Linked DNA regions of Luteipulveratus mongoliensis. The protein of the gene in region 1 interacts with the protein of each later gene in a pairwise test. Links are inferred from orthologs where the notes say so. Each region holds a gene or a part of one and is shown on either strand. Other genes may lie near its edges. The genes, in order: VV02_RS07900 and ndk.

The links.
Region 2: the proteins of VV02_RS07900 (region 1) and ndk interact in binary tests that used the Escherichia coli proteins (3 or more experiments, as listed by UniProt). The link is inferred for Luteipulveratus mongoliensis from one-to-one orthologs.

Annotation. Positions count from the first base shown.
Region 1 is NZ_CP011112.1:1,645,848-1,656,936, reverse strand. What follows is about bases 4,567-7,402. They hold VV02_RS07900 (uracil-DNA glycosylase), read left to right. Parts: upstream 4,567-5,563; coding sequence 5,564-6,241; downstream 6,242-7,402. Other genes in these bases: VV02_RS07890 (HNH endonuclease signature motif containing protein), read right to left, coding at 7,156-7,402; VV02_RS07895 (SGNH/GDSL hydrolase family protein), read left to right, coding at 6,238-7,071; VV02_RS07905 (pyridoxal phosphate-dependent decarboxylase family protein), read right to left, coding at 4,567-5,406. Also shown: VV02_RS07925 (MFS transporter), read right to left, coding at 3-1,646; VV02_RS07920 (winged helix-turn-helix transcriptional regulator), read left to right, coding at 1,846-2,514; VV02_RS07915 (transporter substrate-binding domain-containing protein), read left to right, coding at 2,619-3,506; VV02_RS07910 (YciI family protein), read left to right, coding at 3,615-3,974; more of VV02_RS07905, read right to left, coding at 4,057-4,566; more of VV02_RS07890, read right to left, coding at 7,403-8,589; modA (molybdate ABC transporter substrate-binding protein), read left to right, coding at 8,833-9,594; VV02_RS07880 (ABC transporter permease), read left to right, coding at 9,591-10,379; VV02_RS07875 (ABC transporter ATP-binding protein), read left to right, coding at 10,385-11,089. UniProt on the Escherichia coli protein: Excises uracil residues from the DNA which can arise as a result of misincorporation of dUMP residues by DNA polymerase or due to deamination of cytosine.
Region 2 is NZ_CP011112.1:3,844,794-3,855,841, reverse strand. Bases 26-2,820 are described here. They hold ndk (nucleoside-diphosphate kinase), read left to right. Parts: upstream 26-1,106; coding sequence 1,107-1,535; downstream 1,536-2,820. Other genes in these bases: ptsP (phosphoenolpyruvate--protein phosphotransferase), read right to left, coding at 2,098-2,820; VV02_RS18285 (MarR family winged helix-turn-helix transcriptional regulator), read right to left, coding at 1,539-2,066; VV02_RS18295 (undecaprenyl-diphosphate phosphatase), read left to right, coding at 237-1,076; VV02_RS18300 (DUF4233 domain-containing protein), read left to right, coding at 26-240. In the rest of the region: more of VV02_RS18300, read left to right, coding at 1-25; more of ptsP, read right to left, coding at 2,821-4,458; dihydroxyacetone kinase subunit DhaL, read right to left, coding at 4,469-5,092; dihydroxyacetone kinase subunit DhaK, read right to left, coding at 5,092-6,096; VV02_RS18265 (hypothetical protein), read right to left, coding at 6,162-6,734; VV02_RS18260 (hypothetical protein), read right to left, coding at 6,781-7,197; rpsO (30S ribosomal protein S15), read left to right, coding at 7,410-7,679; VV02_RS18250 (polyribonucleotide nucleotidyltransferase), read left to right, coding at 7,860-10,370; VV02_RS18245 (SDR family oxidoreductase), read left to right, coding at 10,650-11,048. UniProt on the Escherichia coli protein: Major role in the synthesis of nucleoside triphosphates other than ATP. The ATP gamma phosphate is transferred to the NDP beta phosphate via a ping-pong mechanism, using a phosphorylated active-site intermediate.

The DNA.
Region 1 (11,089 bases):
GGTCACCGTGGGGCGCCGGGAGCGACTCGTGACCGAGCCCACGTACCTCGTTCGCGTCGCCCTCGTCGTCCGCCTGGACCTCTGCGTTCGCGGCTTCGTCCGCGGCGGGCTCGGTGTACGCCGGCACGTCGCGCAGGCTGACCAGGGCGACTGCAGCGGTGATGACGAAGACCACCACGGCGATCGCTGATGCGATCACCAGGCCCGAGCTGAAAGCGTCCCGCGCGCTGCCCATCAGCGCTGCCGAGGTGCTGGACGGCAGGTGCTTGGCGACGTCCACGGCTCCACCGATGGAGTCGCGCGCCTGGGCCTGCTGGTCCGAGCTGAGACCGTTCGGCACCGCGATGCCGGAGCGGTACACGACGGCGCTCAGGCTGCCCATCAAAGCGATACCGAACGCGATGCCCATCTCGGCGGCGGTCTCGGACACCGATGCGGCGGAGCCGGCCTTCTCCGGCGGCGCCGAGCCGACGACCAGGTCGATGATCAACGCGACCGGGAACGCGATGCCCGACGGCACAGAGCGCGAAGCCGACGACCAGCGGGAGCGGGCTGTCGCCGTACCCGGTGGCCAGGGTTGCCACCCCGATCACGACGAAGCCGACCGCACTGACGAGCAGTCCACCACTCATGATGTACGCCGGCCGGATGCGCTGGGCGACGCGCGGCGCCGACAGCGAGGCGCCCACCATCAGCAGCTGCACCGGGACCATCCAGGCGCCGGACGCGAGCGGGCTGAGCCCGAGGACGAGCTGCAGGTACAGGGTGGTCAGCAGGAACGTGCCCGCCATGACGAGGCCGCTGACGACGTTGATGCCGAGCGAGACGGAGAAGCGGCGAATCCTGAACAGTCGCACGTCGATCAGCGGGTGGGTCAGGCGGCTCTGGCGGCGGATGAACAGCACGCCCATCGCGACACCGAAGGCTGCCACGAGGACGGGCACCGACTCGAAGCCGTGCCGCGCGGTCTCCTTGAGGCCGTACACGACCGGCAGGATCGCGGTCAGGCTGAGGGCCACGCTGGTGATGTCGAGGTGCCCCGGGTTGGGGTCGCGGTACTCCGGCAGCAGAGCCGGCGCGGCGATGAAGAGCAGGACCATGACAGGCACGGCGAGCAGGAACACCGAGCCCCACCAGAAGTGCTGCAGCATCACACCGGCGGTCAGCGGGCCGACGACCATGCCGCCCATGAAGCAGCTCATCCAGACGGCGATCGCCATCGCGCGCTGCTGGGGCCGCTGGAACATGTTGCTGATCAGGGCGAGGGTCGACGGCATCAGCGTGGCGCCGGTGACGCCCATCAGCGCGCGGGCCACGATGAGCATCTCGCTGGAGGTGCTGTACGCCGCCAGCACCGACGCGGCGGCGAAGCCGGCCGAGCCGATCAGGAGCAGCTTGCGGCGGCCGACGCGGTCGCCCAGCGTGCCCATGGTGACGAGGAAGCCGGCGACCATGAAGCCGTATGCGTCCATGATCCACAGCTGCTGAGTGCTGCTGGGCCGAAGGCTCTCGGCCAGGCTCGGGAGCGCGAGGTAGAGCACGCTCATGTCGATTGACAGCAGCAAGGTGGGCAGTGCCAGCACCGCGAGCCCCACCCACTCCCGTGTGGTGGCGGCCGCCGGGGCGGTCTTGGTCGTGATGCTCATGTCGCCTTCTCCGTTGTCTCTCGTCATGCCCAGATCGGAACGGGCTCTGCGTGCCCTCACCACCTCCACGAACGGGCTGTCCCGGATGCGACAGACCACGACGAACAATCTCGGCGGGTGTTGCTGACGCTAGCGGGCTTGAGTCCTAAAAAACAACTACTTAGTCATTTTTAGTTACTCCAGTGCTACTCTCGTTGGCATGGCTACGCACCGTTCGTACGACGACAGCTGCGGTATGGCGCACGCGCTCGACCTGGTCGGTGAGCGCTGGTCCCTTCTGGTGGTTCGCGAGCTGATGCTCGGACCGCAGCGCTTCACCGACCTCAAGGACGCCCTGCCCGGCATCAGCCGCAACGTCCTCACCGACCGGCTGAGCGAGCTCGCCGAGTCGGGCATCCTCATGCGCACCCAGCTCGCGCCGCCGGCCGCGTCCAAGGTCTACGAGCTGACCGAGTGGGGCTACGAGCTCGAGCCGATCATCAAGGCGATCGGCCGGTGGGGCGCGCGTTCGCCGCAGCACCGACCCGATCTGCACCTGAGCGTGAGCTCGGCCGTGCTGTCGCTACGCACCAACTTCGACGCAGGTGCGAGCGGCGGGGTCGACGCGTCGTACGGCCTCGTGCTCGACCAGGACCACTTCGCCATCTGGATCTCCGACCAGGAGCTGGACATCCAGCGAGGCGACCCGGACTCACCGTCGGCGACCCTCACCACGGACCCGATGACGTTGGCCGGGATGCTCTACGGCGGCCTGCCGCTGACTGACGCGGAGCGTGGCGGTCAGGTGACGATCGACGGCAACCGAGCGGCCGTACGCCGTCTGGTCGGGCTGTTCACCCTGCCGGAGAAGGCCGCGGTGCCTGCCTGACTGGCGCGTCGTCCGAACGGCGAACGGTGCGTGCGGAATCCACCGCTCCCGTCCTCCCGGTGACACGGTGACTCGACAGGGCCGATCACTGCGAGAGGGACACTATGAGCCACACCATCAACGGACGTTCGGTGCGACTCGGCATCGCCGGCCTCGCGTTCTCAGCGGTAGCGCTTGCCGGGTGCAGCTCTGACTCGGACGGATCCGCCACGGAGGGCGCCGCTTCCAGCAGGAGCCAGCCCAGTCGTACGGCATCCTCGGCGAGCGCGCCGGCGTCCCGGTTGGATGTCATCCGGCAACGCAAGGTGATGACGGTCTGCACGACAGGCGACTACCGGCCGTTCACCTATCTGGACCCGAAAACCAAGCAGTACCAAGGCATTGACGTCGACATGGCCAAGAGCCTCGCGACCTCACTCGACGCTCGGATCCAGTGGGTGCCGACGACGTGGAAGACGCTGATGCCCGACTTCACCACGAAGTGCGACATCGGGATGGGCGGCGTCTCGATCTCGACCGAGCGAGCCCAGCAAGCGTTCTTCAGCGAGCCGGTCCTCACCGAGGGCAAGACGCCGATCACGTTGTGCAAGAACGTCGCTCGCTATGACACGGTCGCTGAGATCAACGCTCCAGGCGTCCGGTCGATCACGCCCGAGGGCGGCACCAACGAGAAGTTCGCGCGGGCGAACTATCCGCGGGGGACGGTGACGACGTGGAAGGACAACAACACGATCTTCGACCAGATCATCGCGGGCAAGGCTGACGTGATGACGACTGATGCGTCGGAGACCGTCTGGGTCGCGCACACCCACCCGCAGCTGTGCGCAGTGCACCCGGAGAAGCCGTTCAACTTCAGCCAGAAGGCCTATCTCGTGCCACGGGGCGACACGGTGTTTCAGGAGTACGTCAACCAGTGGCTGACCACAGCCCGCCACGACGGCACCTGGTCCAAGGCGACCAAACCGTGGTTCGGAGCCACGACGCTGTCCTGATTGTGGCAGCCGTGGAGTCTTCTGCCGGAAGCGTGTCGCATCCGGCGTGCGCCGTTCGTAGACCAGGTAGAGGCGGGCACTCGGCCGCGCCCTGAACGAGGAGCAGATATGACGGAATACCTCATCTACTTCAACCAGCAGTGGGTGGGCGACCACGACGAGGAGTGGTTCCGAGGACGCGCACCGCTGGCCAAGGCCGTCGTCGACGAGATGAGGTCGGCGGGCGTGTACGTCTTCGCCGGTGGACTGGTCGAGGACGTCGACGAGGCCGTCACAGCGGACGCCACCAGCGGCACGGTGCTCTTCACGGACGGTCCGTTCGCGGAGTCCAAGGAGCACCTGGGCGGGCTCGCGGTCGTAGAGGTGCCGGACCTGGACGCCGCCAAGGTGTGGGCCGGCAAGCTCGCCGTGGCGTGCGGCTGGCCGCAGGAGGTACGCGAGTTCGGGTCGCACCCTGACGCGGGCTGAGCCCGACGCGGGCTGAGCCCGACGCGGTCGGTGGCTCCCAGTGCGGGCCGGACCTGGGGGCCCGAAGGACCAGCGAGTCGCGTCAGGCCATGGAGTCGAGGATGGCGGTGATGTCCTCGCGCGTCGTCCGGGGGTTGACGATCGCGAAGCGGGCCAGCGTCTCGCCCTCGTGCGAGGTCGGCACGACGAAGCCCTCCTGCCGCTCCAGCAGACCGTCGGACCACGCGTGGTAGTCCTGAGTCGACCAGTCGAGCCGGCGGAAGACCAGCACCGAGAGATCGGCATCGCGCACGACCTCGAGGTAGTCCCGTCGGCCAACCTCGGCCTCGGCGAACCGCGTGATCTCGAGCGTCTGCTCGATCGCGGTCGTGTAGGCGTCGGTGCCGTTGGCCACCAGCGAGAACCAGAACGGCAGCCCTCGCGCGCGCCGGGTCAGCCCGACGGAGTAGTCCGTCGGGTTCCAGTCGGGTGCGTCGTTGAGGACGTCGAGGTACGACGCGTGCTGGGTGTGCGCGACGCGTGCTAGAGCCGGCTCGCGATAGAGCAACGCGCAGCAGTCGAACGGCGCGAACAGCCACTTGTGCGGGTCGACGATGAAGGAGTCGCACCGCTCGACACCGGTGTACTTGTCGCGGACCGACGGCGCGGCCAGCCCGGCACCGCCGTACGCACCGTCGACGTGGAACCAGATGCCGAACTCCTCGCACACATCAGCGATCGAGTCGAGGTCATCGATGACGCCGAAGTTGGTGCTGCCAGCTGTCGCGACGACGGCGAAGAATGTCTCGGGACCGTTGTCCTCCAACACCTTTCGCAGGTTGGCGCCAGTCATCTGCATGCGGTCGTTCATCGGCACCGGCACCTGCTCGGCATCCATCACCCGGCAGGCGGTCGCGATCGAGGAGTGCGAGCCGACGGTCGCTGCGATGCGATAGGGGCGTACGCCCTCGGCCGCGTGCTCCCGCGCGGCGGCACGAGCCGTGACGAGGGCGGACAGGTTGCCGATCGTGCCGCCCTGCACGAAGGAGCCGCCGGCCTCGTCCGGGAGGCCGACCAGGTCGGCGATCCAGCGCAACGCCTGGTTCTCGGCGTACACCGCGCCGGCGCCCTCGAGCCACGAGCCGGCATAGATCGACGAGGCGCCGACCACGAGGTCGAACATCGCGGCCTCACGGGTCGGCGCGCACGGGATGAACGATAGGTAGCGCGGGTGGTCGGTCGACAGGCAGGCGAGCGCGAGATGCTCCTCGAACAGCTGGAGCGCGGGTCGCCCGCCGCGGCCCTTGGCCGTGATCGCTCCGCCGGCCACCGCGTCGAGATCGGCCTTGGTCGCCGAGCTGTCGAGAGGCACCGGGTCGAGCGCGAGTCGTTCGGCGGCGTAGCGGAGGATGTCCTCGCCCAACGCCTTGGTCTCATCGGTGAACCCATGCACGCCCGGAGTCTAGGCCGACCGGATGGAGAGCCAAGACCAGTCGTCCTGCGAGGCGACGATGCCGGCTCGGACGAGCCTGCGAGGCGACGATGCCGGCTCGGACGAGCCTGCGAGGCCGACCGGAGGAGAAGCTGAGCCCGTCGATACATTGGCCCTCATGCCCGCACGGCCGCTCACTGAGCTCGTTCACCCCAGCTGGGCGGCTGCCCTCGCCCCCGCGCAGGATCACCTCACCCGACTCGGGGAGTTCTTGCGCACCGAGATCGCCGATGGGCGGCCCTACCTACCCGCAGGCGAGCACGTGCTGCGCGCCTTCGGCCGGCCGCTGGACGACGTACGCGTCCTCATCGTCGGTCAGGACCCCTACCCGACCCCGGGCCATGCCGTCGGACTGTGCTTCTCTGTGGCCCCAGACGTACGGCCGGTGCCGCGCAGCCTGCAGAACATCTACGCCGAGATGGAGTCCGACCTCGGCCTCACCAAGCCCGAGCACGGCGACCTGTCGCGGTGGGCCGACCAGGGCGTACTCCTGCTCAACCGCGTGCTCACCGTCCGACCCGGCGCCCCCGGGAGCCACCGCGGACAGGGCTGGGAGCACGTCACCGCCACCGCGATCAGTGCGCTGGTCAACCGTGGTGGTCCGCTCGTCGCGGTCCTCTGGGGTCGCGACGCCCGCAACCTGGCACCTCACCTCGGGGCGATCCCGCGGATCGAGAGTGCCCATCCCTCTCCGCTGTCGGCTCGCTCCGGCTTCTTCGGCTCGCGACCCTTCAGCCGCGCCAATGAGCTGTTGGAGCAGCAGGGAGCCGGCCCGATCGATTGGTCCTTGGCATGACGTTGTCTCCTCGCCCCACACCCGACCGCGTCTGGCAGCGGTTCGTCGCGATCGGCGACTCGTTCACCGAGGGCATGAGTGATCCGTCGCCCAGCGATCCGGACTCGTACGTCGGGTGGGCCGACCGCCTCGCATTTCGCCTTGCCGCGCGAAATAGCTTGGAGGACAAGCCTTTTGGGTACGCCAACCTCGCCATCCGTGGTCGGCTGCTCGCCGACGTGGTCGGGCCTCAGGTCGAGACGGCGTTGGCGCTGAGCCCGGACCTCGTGAGCATCGTGGGCGGCGCCAACGACTGCCTGCGACCCAGCGTCGACCTCGACTCCGTCGCGGACCGCCTCGAGGACGCGGTCGCACAGGTCCGGGCCACCGGGGCCGACGTCATCCTCGCGACCACTGCGGACCCGGTCGACGCGCCGGTCCTGAAACGAGTTCGTGGCCGGCTGGCCGTCCACGCCGCCAATCTGTGGGGCATCGGTCAACGACAGGGCTGCTACGTCCTCGACCTGTGGACGATGCGGCCGCTGCGCGACCCGCGGATGTGGGCGCCGGACCGTATCCATCTGACGACGGGCGGCCACCAACGCGTGGCGGCCCAGGCGGCCTGGCTGCTCGGACTGCCCGACGACGGCTTCGACTGGCGAGCGCCACTACCTCCGATGGCAGCACCGACCAAGATCGAGGCAGCCCAGGCGAATGCGGCGTGGACTCGGACCCAGCTCACTCCATGGGTCCAGCGTCGAGTGCAGGGCCGCAGCTCCGGCGATGGCCGGCAGCCAAAGCGTCCAGATGTCGCTCCGATCCCGCCGGTCAGCCAGAGCCCTCGGACCTAGCGACCGTCGCACGCGCGCCATCATCAGCTCGCTCCGTCGCTGACGCACAAGGCCACCGCTGACGCACAAAGCCACCAGGACGAGTCACGGACCGCGCGTCGGAGCGGACATAGCCACGGACCGTGCCGTTATGCCAAGACTGCCGTCCAGGTGCCAGCTGACCTCAAAGGGCGTGACGGTCGCGGTCAGGACATCGCGGTGCGCGATCGTGTGGTGCCGCCGGCAGAGCAGCGCGGAGTTGAGCAGGCTGGTGCGGCCTCCGGCGTACCAGGGTTGGACGTGGTGGACCTCGCAGAAGCTGGGCGGCCGATCGCAGCCCGGGAAGGTGCAGCACCGGTCTCTGGCGACGACCGCGGCCCGGAGCCCATCCTTGACCAGGCGTTGCTCCCGCCCGACGTCCAGCGGTTCGGAGCGGGAGCCGAGGACCATCGGGATGATGTCCGCGTCGCACGCCATCCGCCGGATCGTGCCAGCATCGATCGTGTCGCCCAGACTCGTCACCCCCAACCCGCCACCGCCCTGACCACCACGGCTACGGCGGCCGGCGGTGCCTGCGTCCCGGCCTGCGGTGCCTGCGTCCCGGCCGGCGCTGGTTGCGGCTGCCTGGGCGTTGCCGGTGGCCTCGGCACGCAAGTCGTCCAGATCCATCGTGACCACCAGCTTGGTCGTCGAACCATGCGAGGTGGAGGTGTCGGCGGATGTCGCCAGATCAATCAGGTCCATGAACGCATCCGCGCGGCGCTTACCCGGACTGCGCGGATCCGGGGAAGAGGCCCCGGTGTCGGGGTCGATCACCGGTCGCGGGGCGGCACCGGCCTGGATCGCAGCAACCAACCGTGCCGCGTTCGCCGGCGCCAGATCCACGATGAACCGGCGCAACCCGCCCGGCAGATCCGACCACGACAACTCCTCGACCCGCTCCAGAGCTGCGTCATCACGCTCGAGCCGGTCACCGGCATACGTCGCGACCAACCACCGCGACAGATGCCGCAGCTCTTTAGCCCCACCACCAGCCGCGGCGACCTGCAAGAAGTAGGCCAGGCACTCAGCCCGGGCGAAATCGGGCAGCACGGGCAGGATCTTGGCCAGCTCCCGCAGACTCACCTGCGCCGCCCGTGGACTGCACTCGGCCGTCGCGACTGCATCGCGCAGCAGAACGTTGTCCGGGTCGTTGACCGCCGTGGCCACCGCCGCGACCCGGGACGCCTCCCCCGGCTCGACTCGTCCCGCGTGCGAGGCCACCCACTGGGCAGGGCTGGCCGCCTGCGACTCACGAATGACGCCCCGCTGCAGCGCCTCCGCCGTGGCCATCACCAGGCACGCCTCCGCCCGGTCGGTCACCTGACCCAGCAGCTGCACCACACCGGCCAGCTCAGCCGACCCAACCTGGTGCAACGAAGACGGCAGCGCGCCCAATGCCTCGACAGCGGAGGCGACGGCGCGCACCGCGTCGGCTGCTGGACCGGGTGGGACCCGGTCCAGCAGCTCATCGCGCACCTGCGCAGTCGCCTCGGCCATGCCGAAACCGTACACGTGTTCGCATCTCTCGACAACCTTCAAAGGCGCCGAATCTTCTTTATTACCAACATAATTCGTCAATGTGACTTGTCCACATCCCCCTCGCGCGACCTCGGACTGTCCACAGGGCAAAGAGCTCCGGAGGCACGCCTGTGGACAGCCGGGGCGTCCAAGCGTCGACAGTCGCGGCGACACGGGCGATCGCATCGACGAAGCCATCCCCGCCCCCGTACGCTCAGAGCCATGAGCGCTCTCCGCACCGGCACGGCCGTCCTGACCGCCACGACGCTCGCTGCCGGCCTCAGCGGCTGCGGCGACGACGACAAGCCCGCGGGGCGTACGAAGGTGGTCACCGTGCTCGCAGCGGCGTCGCTGACCGAGGCGTTCGGCGACATCAAGAAGAAGGTCGAGGCCGAGCACTCGGACGTCGAGGTGCGAGTGAGCTTTGCGGCGAGCTCGACGATCGTGCAGCAGGTGAACAATCACGTGGACGCCGACATCGTCGCCCTCGCGGACGAGAAGGCGGGCAAGACGCTCAAGCCGGACGCCATCAAGGGCGCGAAGCCCACGCTGTTCGCCACCAACCAGCTCATGATCGCCACGCCGGCCGACAACCCCGGCAAAGTCGCCGACCTCGCGAGCCTGCAGTCCGGGTCGATCGACACCGTGCTCTGCGCGCCGCAGGTGCCGTGCGGCCGAGCCGCCAAGTCGGTGCTCGACAAGGGCCACGTCAAGCCGCACGTCGTGTCCTACGAGCAGGACGTCAAGGCCACCCTGTCCAAGGTTCGCCTCGGCGAGGCGGACGCAGCGATCGTCTACGTCACCGACGTCGCTGCCGCGGGCAAGTCGGTCCACGGCATCACGATCAAGCCGGACCAGAACGTCACCACTCGCCTCCCGGTCTACTCCCTCAACAACGACGAGGCGACCAAGGCCTTCCTCGACGCGCTCAACTCCTCAGCAGGCCGCAAGGTGTTGACTGACAGGGGCTTCGGCACCCCGTGAGGCAACGGCACGACCATCCGGCCCGCAGCCTGCTCGCGCTGCCGGCCGTCCTGGCGCTGCTCCTCCTGATGCTCCCGCTCATTGCGCTGCTGATCCGGGTCGACTGGCCGCACCTGTGGACCCACCTCGGCACCGCGGACGCCGGCGCGGCCGTACGACTGTCGCTGCGGACCACGCTCACCACCGTGGTCCTGTGCGCCGTGCTCGGCACCCCGCTCGCCTGGCTCCTGTCACGCTCATCGGGTCCACTGCTCCCTTGGCTACGCGCGCTCGTCACCGTGCCGCTCGTGCTGCCGCCGGTCGTCGGTGGCGTGGCGCTGCTGATGGCGTGGGGGCGCGAGGGCGTCGTCGGCGGACCGCTGTCCGACTGGTTCGGCTGGACGATCCCCTACTCCTGGGTGCGGGTCGTCCTGGCCGAGACCTTCGTGTCGATCCCGTTCTACGTCCTCGCTGTCGAGGGCGCGATGCGTTCACTCGATCGGCGGTACGACGACCTCGCGGCCACGCTCGGCGCCTCACCCCTGCGGACCTTCCGGACCGTCGCGGTTCCGCTCACCCTCCCCGGCATCGCGGCCGGGGCGACGCTCGCGTGGGCCCGGGCGCTGGGCGAGTTCGGGGCCACGATCACCTTTGCCGGGTCGTTCCCCGGTCGTACGCAGACCGCCCCTCTCGCGGTCTACCAGGCCCTGGAGATCGATCCAGACGCCGCGACCGCCCTCAGCATGGTGATGCTCATCGTCTGCGTCGTCGTGCTGGCGCTCCTCCGAGGCCGGTGGTGGCGATGATGCGGATGGCTGGGGTCGCCCGACGCGAGGACTTCACGCTCGACGTCGAGCTCGATGTCGCGCCTGGCGAAGTGGTCGCGATCCTTGGCCCCAACGGCAGCGGCAAGACCACGCTGATCAACACCATTGCCGGCCTCGGCGGTCTGGCCGAAGGCACCCTCACCGGACCGAATGCCGTCGCAGTGGAATCGGATTCGGTCTGGGATGCTCCCGGCGAGCGCCGGTGGGTCACGCCCCGGGACCGCCACGTCGGGCTCGTTCTGGCGAACGCCCTGCTCTTTCCGCACCTCACGTGCCGGGACAACGTGGCGTTCGGGCCGCGCTCGCGCGGGGCCGCCCGCAGTGCTGCCCGAGACCGGGCGGCCGACGAGCTCGCAGCGGTGGGGCTGGCCGACCGCTCAGGGGCGCGACCTGCGCAGCTGTCGACCGGTCAGGCCCAACGGGTCGCACTCGCTCGTGCGCTGGCCACCAGCCCGGGCGTACTCCTCCTCGACGAGCCGCTGTCGGCGCTTGACCCCGAGACCCGCGGCACGACACGCGTGGCCCTGGCTCGCAGGCTGGCCGACTTCGCCGGCTCCACCGTGCTGGTCACGCACGACCCGCTCGACGCCCTCACACTCGCTGACCGGCTCGTCTTCCTCGACTCCGGGCAGATCGTCCAGACCGGTACGCCGGCCGAGGTCGTCTCCCGTCCGCGCAACCCTTACGTC
Region 2 (11,048 bases), 2.2 Mb from region 1 along the record:
ACGTACCTGCTCCTGGGCTGCGTGCTGGCTGTGATCTCCCTGCTGACTTCCGGTGCATTGCGTCGACCTTGGGGAGTCACCCTCGGTTGGCTCGTCCAGGCCGCTACCCTCGCGTTTGCGTTCATCGTTCCCGCGATGGTGATCGTCGGAGTGATCTTCGGCGCCCTGTGGGTCACTGCCCTCTTCCAGGGCAACAAGATGGACCAGCTGACCCGCGACTACACAGGGAGTTCTGCATGAGCTGGTTCGAGGCCATCGTCCTCGGCATCGTCCAAGGCCTCACCGAGTTCCTCCCGATCTCCAGCTCAGCGCATCAGCTGATCACGGCGCGACTGTTCTTCGACAACGACGGTGGTGGGTCGGCGTTCACCGCCATCAACCAGCTCGGCACCGAGGCCGCGGTCCTGGTGTTCTTCCGCAAGGACATCGTCCGGATCATCAAGCAGTGGTTTCTCTCGATCCTCGGTGACGTGCCCACGTCCGACCCTGACGCGCGGATGGGCTGGCTTGTCATCCTCGGCAGCCTCCCGATCGGCATCCTCGGTCTGCTGTTCCAGAACTGGATCGATGACACGCTGCGCAACCTCTGGCTGACCGCATCGATGCTGCTCGGCTTCGGTCTGGTGATCGCCTACGCCGACTCGCGTGCGAGGCAGCGAAAGACGTTGGCGAACCTCGATTCTCGTGACGGTGTGGCGTTCGGGTTCTGGCAGTCGCTCGCGCTGATTCCCGGTGTCTCGCGCTCCGGTGGCACCATCGCCGGTGGTCTGTTCATGGGCTACACGCGTGAGGCCGCGGCGCGCTACTCGTTCCTCCTGGCCATCCCGGCCGTCCTGTCCTCGGGACTGTTCAAGATCGTCAAGATCGGCGAGGACGACCCCAACCCACCCTGGGGTCAGATCGCGATCGCGACCGCGCTCGCGTTCGTCGTCGGCTACGTCGTCATCTCGTGGCTGATGCGCTACATCTCCAGCCACGACTTCAAGCCGTTCGTGATCTACCGCGTCATCCTCGCGCTGGTGATCTTCGGCCTGCTGATCGGCGGCGTCGTCGAAGCAGGTGCGCCCCCCGCGTAGCCGCGGAGGGCCCCGGATAGGGTCTCCACCGTGACTGCACAGATCGAGCGCTCCCTGGTCATCGTCAAGCCCGACGGCTACCGCCGCGGACTCACCGGGGAGGTGCTGCGCCGCATCGAGGCCAAGGGCTACACCTTGGTCGCCCTCAAGGTCGAGACCGCTGACAAGGCCCGCCTGGCTCAGCACTACGCCGAGCACGAGGGCAAGCCTTTCTACGAGCCGCTGGTGGACTTCATGTCGTCAGGCCCGGCGACCTTCGTGGTCATCGAGGGCCAGGACTGCATCAAGGGCTTCCGCTCCTTGGCTGGAGCGACCAATCCGACTGAGGCTGCGCCGGGTTCGATCCGTGGCGACCTCGGTCGCGACTGGGGTCTGGCCGTTCAGCAGAACATCGTCCACGGCTCGGACTCAACGGAGTCCGCCGAGCGCGAGATCGGGATCTGGTTCCCTCAGGGCTGATCGTCAGGTGGCGAGGGCGTCGTCCACGCCGGTGATGGCCAGCTCGAGCAGGTCGGCGAGCTGGTCCCGCTGCGCTGAGGTCAGCCGCTCGAGGACGTCCGACTCCACGACGTCGGAGTTCTTCACGACCTGCTGGAACATCTGCCAGCCGGCCTCGGTGAGTGTCACCAGGACGCGGGTGCGCTTCTCGAGGTCGGGGGTCCGCTTGATGAGGCCGCGATCGGACATCTTGTCGAGCCGATGCGTCATCGAGGACGGTGCGACCGCTGCGGCGCTCGCCAGCTGGGTCGGTGTCATGACCGTGCCATGAGGTGCGGTCGCCAGCTGGGAGATCACGCCCCACTCGCCGCCGGACAGGCCGACATCGGTCAGCGATTGGGTGTACCACTGCGACAGGCGGCGGTGCAGTCCGTGGACCGCCGTGATGACGCGTTGGACGTCTTCACTGCCGCCGGCCTCGACATAGGCGGCGACCTCGGCCTCGTAGCGCTCGCGCTCGGTAGGCCCGACCGCCTTCTTGCGTGGCGTCATGGCTGGTCAGTGTGCCACCACCGAGCCTGGGTCACGAATCGAGCGCGGCTCGGCGCAACCTCGCCTTGACCACGGGGATGGCGGGAGGGCTCGCACTCAGCTCTCGAATGCCGAGGGATACCAGGCGTTCTGCAAGGTCTGGCCGGCTTGCCGCATCACCGCATACGGCTACCTCGACGCCCGAGCGCACCTCGCGGCAGACGATCTCGATCAGGCGCAGCACCGCGGGGCTGCCGGGGTCCAGCAGGTGTGCGACGCCGCCATTGCCGCGCTCGGCGGCCATGACGTACTGGGTGAGGTCGTTGGTGCCGATACTGACGAAGTCGAGACGCCTGGTGATCTCCGCGGCGGTGAGAGCCGCGGCCGGCACCTCGATCATGACGCCGACCTGCAGGTTGTCCGGTCGCCCACCGACCCGCTCCGCGGCCTCGTCCAGTCGCGAGAGCGCCCAGTCCACCTCGTCCGGCGTCGTCACCATCGGGAACATCACCCGCATCGGGCTCGGCGCCTCAGCCGCGGCCCGGCAGACCGCCTCGAGCTGGTCGACGAGCGCCCCTGGTGCGTCCTCGAAGGCGCGCAGCCCGCGCCGTCCGAGGAACGGGTTGTCCTCACGGGGGAGGGGCAAGTACGACAACGGCTTGTCCGCGCCGACGTCCCAGGTCCGGATGGTCATCGGACCGCCGAGCGCCCGCGCGACCTCGACGTACGCCTCCGCTTGCTCCCGCACGGACGGCATCTCTCCCCGGTCGGCGAACAGCAGCTCCGTACGCAGCAGCCCTGCGCCATCTGCGCCGAGCTCAGCGGCGGAACGCGCATCGGCGACGGACGCGATGTTGGCCATGACGTGCACCGTGGTGCCGTCCGCGAGTACGACAGGCTCATCAGCGTGGGCGACCGCGTCGTCGCGCTCGCCGGTCCGGTCCCGCACGAGCCGCTCGAACTCCTGGGTCGTGGCTTCGTCGGGCCGGGCGACGAACCGTCGTGATGACGCGTCGAACGCCACGACGTCTCCCGTAGCGACGCCCTCGGCCTCGTGGACGTCATCGATGAGCGGGATGCCGCGTGCCCGGGCGAGCAGAACGCCATGCCCGGTCGCACCACCGGACCGGGTGACCACGCCGATGATCTGCGTTGCATCGAGCGCGGCCGCAGTGGCTGGGTCCAGCGTCTCCACGACCAGGACACCCTGACCGTCAGGCACGTCATCGAGAGGCACACCCGAGAGCGCGGCCAGCACCCGGTCGCGGACGCTGGTGACGTCCTGCGCCCGTTCACGCTGGTAGGGATCGGCGAGCCCCGCGAACTCAGCGCTCAGGGAGTCCATCCGATCGGCGTACGCCTCCGGTGCAGGCACCCCACTGTCCACAGCGGCGCGCACGGGGGTCAGCACGCCGGGGTCGTCGAGCATCGCGAGGTGTGCCTCGAACACCGCACCGGCGTCCTCGCCGAGCTGCGCAGCAGCGTCCCGCGAGAGCGTGCCGAGCCGAGCGCGTACGGCAGCCAGCGCCTCGTCGAGACGCCGCCGCTCGCCGGCAGGCTCCTGGGGCGCGTACGAGCTCAGGTCCACCGCTCGGCCCACGACGAGTGCCGGCCCGATCGCGACGTCCAGACCCGAACCACGAGTTGGCTCGGCGCTCGCAGAAGAAGGAGAGCTGGCGTCGATGTCATCGCCAAACCCTTGTGCCGCAAAGGATTCCAGCGCTCGCAGGATGTCGACTGCGCCGGATCCGGTGGACTCGACGAGCAGACGATGGCCCTGTCGCGCGTCAAGTGTCGCGACGCCGCTGAGGCTGCGCGCATCGACCGGACCACGGCCGGAGTCGAGGTTGCGGACGCGCACGTCCGCGTCATGGCCGGCGACCAGGCGGACGAAAGCGGCGGCCGGGCGGGCATGCAGACCGTGCGCGTTGGGCACCACGATCTCGGACTGGTGGTCGTACGACGGAGCGGCGGTCTCCCCGTCCGTCGCCGCACCCTCGGTCGGCTCGCCGAGATGCGACTCCTTGGCTGTGAGTCCTCGCTCGGCCTCGGCCGCGACCGCCGCGAGACCGCTGCCAGTCGAGGCGGCCACCGTGGCGGCCACCAGACCCTCGACAAGCGGCGCAGGCGTGAGTCGCACCCGTGCAACGGTGTCGGGGTCGATGAACTCCAGCGCCATCTCGGCACTCAGCACGGCGCTGCCGAGGTCGACCATCACGAGCACGCCGTCCCCGCTGTCGGCGGCGACAAGGGCCTCGGCGACGGCCACGGCGTCGGTGCCGAACGAGCCGTCGTCCAACCCGGCCGCGATGACCGTGGTCGGGCGACCGGCCTCATCGACCATCTCCGCGGCCAGCGCCACCGCAGCCTCCGCCAGCGCCCTGCTGTGGGAGACCACGACGATCCCGATCATGGGCTCGGCCTCAGCGCAGCGTGCGGGCGGCGGACTCCAGCAGCAGCGTCGTACTCGCGGCGCCGGGGTCGATGTGACCCGCGCTGCGCTCGCCGAGATAGCTGGCGCGGCCCTTCCTCGCGACCAGCGGACCAGTCGCGTCGCGACCCTCGGCTGCTGCCTTGGCAGCAGCCCCCAGCGCAGGCCCGAGGTCCGACCCGCCGGTGACCGCCTCGTCGTAGGCCGCCAGCGCGGGTGCCCACGCGTCGTACATCGTCTTGTCGCCCGGCTCGGCCTTGCCTCGTTGGAGTACGCCGTCCACGCCGGCCCGCAACGCGGCGCCCAGCTCAGCTGCGGACACATCAGACTTGCCCGCCAACGGCCCGGCGAGCCGGATGAAGAAGGTGCCGTAGAGCGGGCCGCTCGCCCCACCCACCGTGCTGACCAGTGTCATACCAGCCTTCTTGAGAAGGCTTGCGGTATCAGGGAACTCGCCGTCGAGGAGCTCGGCGACGGCAGCCGTACCGCGGGCCATGTTGCTGCCGTGGTCGGCGTCGCCGATGGCCGAGTCGAGCTCGGTGAGGTGCTCCTGCGACTCAGCCATGGTCTGTGCGAGATCGCCCAGCCATTCCACGAACCGGTCCTGAGTCGCCATCAGGCGCCCCACCTCAGGCCGGGAGTGTTGACGGGCGCGTCCCAGAGATGGATCAGGTCGTCGTCGGCCGTCTGCAGAGTCACCGAGCAGCCGGCCATCTCCAACGAGGTGATGTAGTTGCCGACCAACGATCGCGAGATCGGGATGTTGGCCTTCTCGAGGATCGTGCTGACCTCGTTGAACATGAGGTACAGCTCGAGCAGGGGAGTGCCGCCCATGCCGTTGACGAACGCGATGACGGGCTGACCGCTGCTGCGGGGAAGGTCGTCGAGGATGGGCTCCAGCAGCTGTTCGGCGAGCTCTCGCGCCGGTGCCATGGCCTTGCGCTCGCGGCCGGGCTCACCGTGGATCCCGATGCCCAGCTCGAACTCGTCGTCACCGAGCTCGAAGGTTGGCTTGCCGGCCGCCGGCACCGTGCACGAGGTGAGCGCCAGGCCCATGCTGCGGCCGCTCTCGTTGATCCTCGTCGCGAGATCGGCGACCTGGGCGAGGGGCCGGCCCTCCTCGGCGGCGGCACCGACGAGCTTCTCGAGCAGCACCGTGACACCGACTCCTCGGCGGCCGGCCGTGTAGAGCGAGTCCTTGACCGCGACGTCGTCGTTGGTGACGACCGTGCGCACCTCGACGCCGCTGTCCGCATCGGCCATCTCGGCCGCCATCTCGAAGTTCATCACGTCGCCGGTGTAGTTCTTCACGATGTGCAGGACGCCCGCGCCACCGTCGACCGCCTGCGTTGCCGCTTCCATCTGGTCCGGCACGGGAGACGTGAAGACCTCACCGGCGCAGGCGGCGTCGAGCATGCCGAGTCCGACGAAGCCGCCGTGCATGGGCTCGTGCCCGGATCCGCCGCCGGACACCAGGCCGACCTTGCCCTTGACCGGTGCGTCCTTGCGGTAGATCACTTTGTTGTCCAGGTCGACACGAAGGTGATCGGGGTGTGCGCCGGCCATCCCGCGCAGGGCCTCGACGACCACGTCCTTGGGGTCGTTGATGAGCTTCTTCATGAGTCCATGCGAGCACACCCGAACCGGCTTTGCCCAGGCTTCCGGGCTACCTGTCGTCGGAGGGCTCAGGTCGCAGGATCTGGAACGGTCAGCCGACGAGCAGTCGCCTCGAAGGCACGCACGTTTTCCTCGGCCTGGCGGATCCGCTCGCGCACTGAGTCGGGGGACTGGCTGGACTCCGGACGGGGCTGCTCGTTCCGCAGGGTGATGGCGGCCTGGAGGACGATGTTCTGGGTCGCGTGGGCGACGTTCTCCATCTCCAGCAGGAGGAGGCGCGCCTCGCGCGCGGTGGCGTCGTCGGCGATGATCGAGGCATCTGCGGCGAGGACTCTCAGCTCTTCGACCACGGCGTACGCGTCGTAGACGTTGGTGATCTCGGCCTGCGAGGGCGGTCCGTCAGGAAACATGGTGCCGGGAGTCGACCTGCTCAGGGCCTGAGACCTGGACAACGCGCTCCACGTGCCACGGACCATCGCGGCGAATGCTGTCGCTCGCTTCTCTCGCAGGTGATCCTGGACCTCGTGCACGTGCGCCGCACTGGCTGACCGCAGCGCCGTCCGGGCGGTCAGCCAGGCTCCTACCGTGCCGAGCGCGCCACCACCCCAGCCCGCCAGCACCGCCGCCAGTCCCGCGTCCATGCTTCCGAATCCTGCACCACCACCGTGCGATCTGGAGTGAGACCTCTCAGGTCGCAGGATCTGTGGCGCGACCCGACGTCGGTTGACCGGGATGGGCGCAGTAGCGCAGGGGCCCGCTGCGACCGGCGAGGTAGGCGTAGTCCCGGCCGTCGACGCGCAGGATCACCCGTCGTCCGGGAGTCAGCACGCTGGCGTACATCATCCCCTTCTCAGGACAGCCGGCTGCGCTGTCCGGCCAGGTGACCTCTTCGTCAGTGGCCACCGTCACGGCAGTCTTCGTGACCCCGAGGCGGCGGGCCAGGTCGTCGACCGCCGTACGGACAGCGGAGTTGCCGGGCTGCGTCATCGAGGTCTCCGTCGTGGTCGGTGCCGGCACACGGCCAGGTGAGTCGTCGTTCGTACCGCACGATGTCGCCACCAGCGCAGCCGCACCGAGCACGACCCAGCTCATGCCTCGCCTCATGCCGGACCTCCTGTTCCTACCCAGGTGTACGCCGTGGGCCGCCCCAAGGTTGCCCGAATGCGCCGCCCGTGATGCCCTAGAGCGCCGATTAGGGCGGAATGACGGGCCGCTGCTAGCCTGGGTCCTGCCGTAGACCGGCCGCGGATACAGAGCGCCCTGGTGGACATGCCCAGGAGCACCGCGCAACGACACAGAAACGGAGTCGCCGACTCATGCCTTTGGACACTGCCACCAAGAAGCAGATCATGGACGAGTACGCCACCAAGGACGGCGACACCGGCTCGCCCGAGGTGCAGGTCGCGATGCTGACGCAGCGCATCAAGGACCTCACCGAGCACTCGCGCCAGCACCCCCACGACCACCACAGCCGTCGTGGCCTCCTGCTCCTCGTCGGCCAGCGCAAGCGGATGCTGCGCTACCTCGAGAGCGTTGACATCGAGCGCTACCGCGCGCTGATCAAGCGACTGGGTCTGCGTCGCTGATCACCCCATGCCTTACGACCTCAAGGCGGTCACCCTCGCGGTGACCGCCTTGAGGCGTAGGAGGACGTACGACCGACGGGCCCGCATGTGAGCGGTCACCCGAGGCGTACGACCACCGAGAAGGAAGGCACACGGACAACGACGATCCGTGGTCTGCACACTTGAAGAACAGGAGGACCCATGGAGGGTCCAGAGATCACTTTCGCCGAAGCCACCATTGACAACGGCTCGTTCGGCACCCGCACCGTCCGGTTCGAGACGGGCCGCCTGGCCAAGCAGGCCGGCGGAGCAGTCCTTTGCTACCTGGATGACGAGACCACGCTGCTGTCGACGACAGCCGCTGGCAAGCACCCGCGCGAAGGCTTCGACTTCTTCCCGCTGACGGTGGATGTCGAGGAGCGCATGTACGCCGCGGGCAAGATCCCCGGCAGCTTCTTCCGGCGTGAGGGTCGTCCCGGTACGGACGCGATCCTCACCTGCCGTCTGATCGACCGCCCCCTGCGCCCGGCCTTCGTGAAGGGTCTGCGCAACGAGGTCCAGGTCGTCATCACGGTGCTCGCGCTCAACCCCGACCACCAGTACGACGTGCTCGCCATCAACGGCGCGTCCATCTCCACGCAGATCTCGGGTCTGCCGTTCTCCGGTCCGATCGGCGCGACTCGCGTCTCGCTGATCGACGGCCAGTGGGTTGCGTTCCCGAACTTCTCCGACGCGGCGCGCTCGACGTTCGACATGGTCGTCGCCGGTCGTGTTGTCGGTGACGACGTCGCGATCATGATGGTTGAGGCCGAGTCGACCGAGTCGACCTGGGACCTGGTCAAGAACCAGGGCAAGCAGGCGCCGACCGAGGAGATCGTGGCCGAGGGCCTCGAGGCCTCCAAGAAGTTCATCAAGGTGCTGTGCGAGGCGCAGGCCGACCTGGCTTCCAAGGCTGCCAAGGAGGTTCAGGAGTTCCCGCTGTTCCTGGACTACCAGGACGACGTGCTCGAGGCCGTCAGCAAGGACAGCACCGACCAGGTGCGCGCCGCGCTGACCATCGCCGCCAAGCAGGAGCGCGAGGACAAGCTCGACGAGCTCAAGGAGGCCCTCAAGGCCGAGCTCGCGGGCGAGGGCAAGCGTTTCGAGGGTCGCGACAAGGAAGTCTCCGCGGCCTTCAAGTCGGTCCAGAAGGCGCTCATCCGTGAGCGCATCCTCAAGGACAAGGTCCGCATCGACGGCCGTGGCCTGGCCGACATCCGCGCCCTGAGCGCCGAGGTCGAGGTGCTGCCGCGCGTGCACGGCTCGGCGATCTTCGAGCGCGGCGAGACCCAGATCATGGGTGTCACCACGCTCAACATGCTGCGCATGGAGCAGCAGCTGGACACCCTGTCGCCGGTGACCCGCAAGCGCTACATGCACAACTACAACTTCCCGCCCTACTCCACCGGTGAGACCGGTCGAGTCGGTTCGCCGAAGCGTCGCGAGATCGGTCACGGTGCGCTCGCCGAGCGTGCCCTGATGCCGGTGCTGCCGACGCGCGAGGAGTTCCCGTACGCCATCCGCCAGGTGTCGGAGGCGCTCAGCTCCAACGGCTCCACCTCGATGGGTTCGGTCTGCGCCTCGACGCTGGCCCTGCTCAACGCCGGTGTGCCGCTGCGCGCGCCCGTTGCCGGTATCGCGATGGGTCTGGTCTCGGCTGAGGTCGACGGCAAGACCGAGTACGCCGCGCTCACCGACATCCTCGGAGCCGAGGACGCTTTCGGCGACATGGACTTCAAGGTCGCCGGCACGCGCGAGTTCGTCACGGCCATCCAGCTCGACACCAAGCTCGACGGCATCCCCGCCGACGTGCTGGGCGGCGCGCTGACCCAGGCCCGCGACGCGCGTCTGCACATCCTGGACGTCATGAACGAGGCCATCGACGCGCCCGACGAGATGAGCCCGTTCGCTCCTCGCGTCATCGCGGTCAAGGTTCCGGTCGACAAGATCGGTGAGGTCATCGGCCCGAAGGGCAAGATGATCAACCAGATCCAGGAGGACACCGGCGCCGACATCTCCATCGAGGACGACGGCACCGTCTACATCGGCGCGACCGATGGTCCTTCGGCCGAGGCTGCGCGCGCGGCGATCAACGCGATCGCCAACCCGCAGATGCCCGAGGTCGGGGAGCGCTTCCTCGGCACCGTGGTCAAGACGACCACGTTCGGTGCGTTCGTCTCGCTGCTCCCGGGCAAGGACGGTCTGCTGCACATCTCCGAGGTGCGCAAGCTCGTCGGTGGCAAGCGGATCGACGCGGTCGAGGATGTCCTGAAGATCGGCCAGAAGGTTCAGGTCGAGCTCAAGGAGATCGACCCGCGCGGCAAGCTCTCGCTCGCCGTGGTCGAGGAGGCCGGTGCGGGCAACAACGACGCTCCGGCCACCGACGCTCCGGCCGCTGAGGCGCCCGCTGCCGAGGCTCCGGTCAACGACGCTCCTGCTGCCGAGGCTCCGGTCAACGACGCTCCTGCGGCGGCTCCGGCCGACCAGGGTGCCGACGCGCCGTCCGACGACAGTGACAGCGACTCCGAGGACGGTGGCGAGGAGCGCAAGCGCCAGCGTCGTCGTCGCGGTGGTCGTGGTCGCGGTCGCGGCAACGACGGTGGCGACAAGGCCGAGGGCGGCTCGGCCGACGCCGAGCCCGTCAACGCTGGTGCGGTGTCCGAGGACGCCTGACGGCGCAGTCTCACGCACGAACCGAAGGCCCGGCACCCCTGTGGGTGCCGGGCCTTCGGCCAGCCTGGGGCATCTGAGGAGCGACCGATCGAGCCGCTGCTCAGGTCTAGGGGTACCAAGGCGCCTGAGGAGTGACCGGTCGGGCCACTCCTCAGGTCACGATGGCATCCGGTTTGGCCACGGGTTCTGGGCTGTGACATCGGCTCATGTGGGCGGGGCCTTCCCAGGAAAGTTACGCACCGGTAACCTTGGGCCGCCGCGACCGCGAAGGATGGGCTGATGACGGGTTATCTGATCACCGGAGGCACGGGCTTCATCGGGAGGCACGTGCTGCCGCGTCTCCTCGAGGCGGACGCGACCGCTGAGGTCCATGTCCTCGTACGCGAGTCCTCGGTCTCCCGACTGACGAGGCTGGCGAGCGGGTGGCCGGGAGGTGACCGCGTGCATGCCCTCGTCGGGGACCTCACAGCACCCGGGCTGGGGCTCGGTCCCAGTGGCGCACCCATGGGGATCGAGCACATCCTGCACCTCGGCGCGATCTACGACATGACTGCCGATGCGGACAGCCAGCAGGCGGCCAACGTCGAGGGCACCTCGTCGGTCATCGACCTGGCTCTGGGGCTCGGTGCGGTGCTGCACCACGTCTCGTCCATCGCAGTGGCCGGCGACTACCACGGG